One region of the Rhodococcus kronopolitis genome, then DNA from elsewhere that is predicted to be linked to it. Evidence: riboswitches for the same ligand, from Rfam matches in the RefSeq annotation. Region 1 holds a riboswitch; the other holds the start of a gene.
What was found. Region 1 has a riboswitch for cobalamin ahead of ACFO6S_RS07805 (ABC transporter substrate-binding protein). Riboswitches for the same ligand answer to the same signal wherever they lie in the genome.
Positions count from the first base shown of each region.

Region 2: linked by a shared signal. The riboswitch ahead of cobN (cobaltochelatase subunit CobN) and the one ahead of ACFO6S_RS07805 (ABC transporter substrate-binding protein) in region 1 are both predicted to bind cobalamin.

Region 1 covers NZ_JBHSFO010000003.1:249,622-252,010, reverse strand. Annotated here, with positions in the region: gene ACFO6S_RS07805 (ABC transporter substrate-binding protein) at 1-984, opposite strand, end outside; gene ACFO6S_RS07810 (FecCD family ABC transporter permease) at 1-1, opposite strand, end outside; cobalamin riboswitch at 1,016-1,199, opposite strand; gene ACFO6S_RS07800 (phosphoribosylaminoimidazolesuccinocarboxamide synthase) at 1,268-2,149, shown strand; gene ACFO6S_RS07795 (S9 family peptidase) at 2,186-2,389, shown strand, end outside.
Region 2 covers NZ_JBHSFO010000005.1:251,251-253,639, reverse strand. Annotated here, with positions in the region: gene ACFO6S_RS12395 (precorrin-8X methylmutase) at 1-217, opposite strand, end outside; gene cobG (precorrin-3B synthase) at 237-1,406, opposite strand; cobalamin riboswitch at 1,411-1,552, shown strand; gene cobN (cobaltochelatase subunit CobN) at 1,587-2,389, shown strand, end outside.

The DNA.
Region 1 (2,389 bases):
CGCCCCGCCGCCGCCCAGCTGCTCGGCGACGAGCGTCGCGCCCTCGATGGTCCGCGGACCCGGCGTGGTCGTCGAGAACGGGAGGACGACGAACGCGTCCTCGCGCACGGCCTTCAGATCCTTCAGGGCCGGGTCGCTCCGCAGGTAGTTCTTCTTCTCCTCGGCCGTGTCCCACGACGCGTCGGCGAGGACGATGACGTCGGGGTTCGCGGCCAGCACCGTCTCCCAGCTGCCGTCGGCCCAGGATCCGTCCGTGCCGGCGAATACGTTGGTGCCGCCGACGGCGTCGATGATCAGCTGCGGTCCACCGGCGTTGCCGCCGACGTACGGGGTGTCGGTGTTGCTGTCGTACCAGAAAATGCTCTTGCCCTTCGCGGGCGCCGCCGCCTCGATGCCGGTCAGCGTCTCGCGCATCCGGGCGACCACCGCGTCGGCCTCGCCCGCGTGGCCGAACATGAGCCCGTAGTCGGTGATCTCGGTCGCGATCGAGTCCCAGGCGACCGCGGGTCGCGCCGACTTGTCCTTGCAACCGAAGGGGGAGACGTAGGTGGCGACGCCGAGCTCGTCGAACGACTCGTGCGAGCCGACGGCCTTGTCGTCGAACGCGCTCGAGTACGACGCCGTCACCAGGTCGGGCTTGACCGCGAGCAGCGCCTCCCGGCTGGGGAAGTCCTTCTCGTCCAGCGCCGGGACGGCGGCGTACGCGGCCTGCCACTGGGGGGCGATCGTGTCGTCGAGGTAGGCCGTGCCGGCCATCGCGTCCTGCGCGCCGATCGACAGGGCGGTCTCGGTGGCGCCCTGGTTGAGGGTGACGCCGCGTTGGGCGGGGCCGTCGAGGGTGACGGTGCGTCCGCAGTTCTGCAGGGAGATCGCGGCGGTGTCGGCGTCGGAGTTGGACGGTCCGCCGCACGCGGACAGGGTGAGCGCGGCAGCGATCGATGCCGCGGCGGTGGCGATGACTCGGTGTGTAACAGGGGTGCGCAAAGCGACCCGCCTTCCATGACTCGTGGAAAACGTGCAGGTATGCGTCACGGCCGGTCTCCTGGCTCAGCAGGGATAACCGTCGCCTACGCCTTCCCGGATGCGTGCATCCAGTGGCTGGGGCCGAACCCCGGGTAGTCGACGTACCTGCTCACAGTGGCGAGTACCGCGCCGGTTTCACACCGGACTTCCCGAACACCGTGACAACGATTGGGAGGATAGTCCATGCGTGCGGGCGGTGATCGGCCCCGACCTGCCCGGGGAAGCGACCCGATAGGGTTGTCGCGTGCGCCCCTCACTGACTGACTACGCCCACCTGGCCGGCGGCAAGGTCCGCGATCTGTACACGATCGACGACGAGCACCTGCTGCTCGTCGCCAGCGACCGGATCTCGGCCTACGATCACGTGCTCGACACGCCGATCCCGGACAAGGGTCGGGTGCTCACCGCGATGAGCGTCTTCTTCTTCGACACCCTCGGCGGGTACAACCACCTCGCAGGGCCGCCGGACGACGAGCGGATCCCGGAGGAGGTGCTCGGCCGGGCCCTGGTGGTGCGCAAGCTGAACATGGTGCCCGTCGAGTGCGTGGCCCGCGGCTACCTGACCGGCTCCGGTCTGACCGACTACCAGCGCACCGGTGCGGTGTGCGGGGTCGCGCTGCCCGAGGGACTGGTCGAGTCGAGCCAGCTGCCCGAGCCGATCTTCACCCCGGCCACCAAGGCCGTGATGGGTGAGCACGACGAGAACGTCGACTTCGCGACGGTCGTCGAGCAGCTCGGCCAGGACCTCGCGGTCAAGCTCCGCGAGGACACCCTGGAGATCTACGTCCGGGCCGCCAACTTCGCCGCGGACCGCGGAATCATTTTGGCCGACACCAAATTCGAGTTCGGTCTCGACCCCGACGGCAACCTGGTGCTCGCCGACGAGGTGCTCACCCCGGACTCGTCGCGGTACTGGCCGGCGGACGGCTACGAGGCGGGCCGGGTGCAGCCGAGCTTCGACAAGCAGTTCGTCCGCAACTGGCTGACCAGCCCCGAGTCCGGCTGGGACCGGGCGTCCGACACCCCGCCGCCGCCGCTGCCGCAGGAGATCGTCGACGCCACCCGGGCCCGCTACATCGAGGCCTACGAGCGGATCTCCGGGCTGTCCTTCGCCGACTGGGTGTAATCGCCACGTCATGGCGCCACCGCATAGGGTGGCGCCATGACTTCGTCCGTCACCCCGGTCACCGCTCCGGTCGCCAAGAAGATTCCGCACGAACGCACTCATCACGGCGACACCTTCGTCGACAACTACGAGTGGCTGCGGGACAAGGAGTCCCCCGAGGTCATCGCGTACCTCGAGGCGGAGAACGCCTACACGCAGTCGCGGACCGAGCACCTCGCGCCGCTGCGCGACACCCTGTTC
Region 2 (2,389 bases), on a different contig from region 1:
GGATCGGGGCGCCGGCGCGCAGCGCGGCACGTGCCGCGGAGACGACGCCGGGGGAGAACGCGACGTCGTCGACGAGGTCGACCTGGCCGCAGGCGTGGATCATCCGCACCACCGTCTGCGAGACGTCCGCGGGGAACCGGGTCAGGTCCGCCTCAGCCCGGATGGTGGCGAAGGACTGACGGTAGATCTCGGCGCCGTCGCGGATGTAGTCGGTCATGCGCACCACGATAGTGGCTTCAGGACGACGGCCGATCCACCCGGTAGCCGTCGCCGGTGGCCACCACGTCGGTAACCTCACCGCGCGGTCGGCCGCACTTCCGCTCGCAGCCGACCCAGTGCTGACGGCCCTCGCCGATCTCGCCTGCCGCCAGCGCGGCGCCCAGGTCGGCCCGCACGTCGGCCAGCGCCTTGCCGCAGCCCGGACGCCCCGTGCAGGCGCTGACCTGCAGCCACGGCGAGTTCTCGTCGAAGATCAGGCCCATCGGCGCGAGCACCCGCACCACCTGCTCGGCGGTCCAGTCGTCGAGGTCGCAGATCAGCACCGAACGCCACGGCGTGACGACGAGCGGCTTGTCCACCGCCGCCAGGAACTCCGCGACCCGAGCGCTCATGGTGCCGAGGGCGAGCCCGGCGGCGAGGGTCACGGCGCCGTCGCCGTGGTCGAGCCAGCCGATCGGCCCGGTGCCCACGGCGGGCAGGTCCAGGGTGTCGGCGCTCCCCGCGCCCAGGCCCAGCCCGCTCAGCACCCGCTCCACGCCGCCGTCGATCTCGTGCAGGCGCCACTGGTCCTCGCGGATCTCGAGCAGCAGGCGCGCGGCGGCGAGCAGCACCTCGACGCCGTCGGCCGCGGGGACCCGGGCGCCGTGGTCGCGGCCGGCGAGCACCAGCGCCACCTCGTCGGCCCCGACCGCGTGCAGGCCCAGGTCCGCGGAGAGCCCGGAGACGTCGCCGCGGCCGTCGTCGAGGGAGAACATCACCCGTCCCGGCAGCGCGGCCAGGGCGGGATCGGCGCACAGCCCGCGGTCGAGGGCCGAGGTCCAGTCGCGGACGTCCACCAGCCCGCCGATCCGTCCGGAGAGGGGGCTGGCCAGGATGTTCCGCACCCGCTCGTGGCTGAGCGAGGGCAACAGCCCGGCGTCGGCGAGCCGGTCCGCGAAGGCGGCGGGGTCGGTGACGGCCCGCAGTTGGATGTTGCCGCGGGAGGTCAGCTCGAGCTCGCCGCCGGCAAGGTCGTGGGCCGCGGAGGCCAGGACCTGCAGCTGCGCGGGGGTCAGCGCGCCGCCGGGCAGCCGCACCCGGGCCAGCGCGCCGTCGGCGGCCTGGTGCACCTGCAGGGCGCCCGGGCAGGCGTCGGGGCGGGACCGGTCGCCGGTGGCGGGTCGGGGGGAAATCGGGTTCGCGGACATCGTCTCCAGGTTACGTTCCGCGCACCGGTAGGCTCAGCGGCGCTTGCGACAGCTCACGAGGAAACCGGTGCGAATCCGGTGCGGTCGCGCCACTGTGACCCGGCACGTCCGGGGAGTCAGACACTCGTGCGCTGCCGTTCCGGAACCAATGGGGCGCGAGACCCCGAGGAGGCCACACCCGTGATCCTGCTGCTGTCGACGTCCGACACCGACCTGCTCAGTGCCCGCTCCAGCGGCGCCGACTACCGCTGGGCCAACCCCGCCCGGCTGCTCGTAGACGACCTGCCCGGCCTGCTCGACGGCGTCGACCTGGTGGTGGTGCGGATCCTCGGCGGCAAGCGCGCCTGGGAGCAGGGCCTGGACGCGGTGCTCGCGGCGGGCCTGCCGACCGTCGTGCTCGGCGGCGAGCTGGCCCCGGACGCCGAACTGATGGAGCTGTCCACGGTGCCCGGCGGCGTCGCCGCGGAGGCCCACGCCTACCTCGCCGAGGGCGGGTCGGAGAACCTGCTGCAGCTGTCCAACTTCCTCTCCGACACGGTGCTGCTGACGGGCCTCGGGTTCGACGCGCCCGCGCACACCCCCACCTGGGGCCACCTGGACCGGCCGTCCGCAGCGGCGGACGCCGACGCGACCGTCGCGGTGCTCTACTACCGCGCGCAGCACCTGGCCGGGAACACCGCGTACGTCGAGGCGCTGTGCCGGGCGATCGAGGACCGCGGCGCCCGGGCGTTGCCGATCTTCTGCGCCTCGCTGCGCACCGCCGAACCGGAGCTGCTCGACGCCCTGCGCGCGGCCGACGCGATGGTCGTCACCGTGCTGGCCGCCGGCGGCACCCGGCCCGCGGGCGCCACCGCGGGCGGCGACGACGAGGCCTGGGACGTCACCGAACTCGCCGCGCTGGACGTGCCGATCCTGCAGGGCCTGTGCCTGACCAGCAGCCGCGAGACCTGGGAGGCCAGCGACGACGGACTCTCGCCGATGGA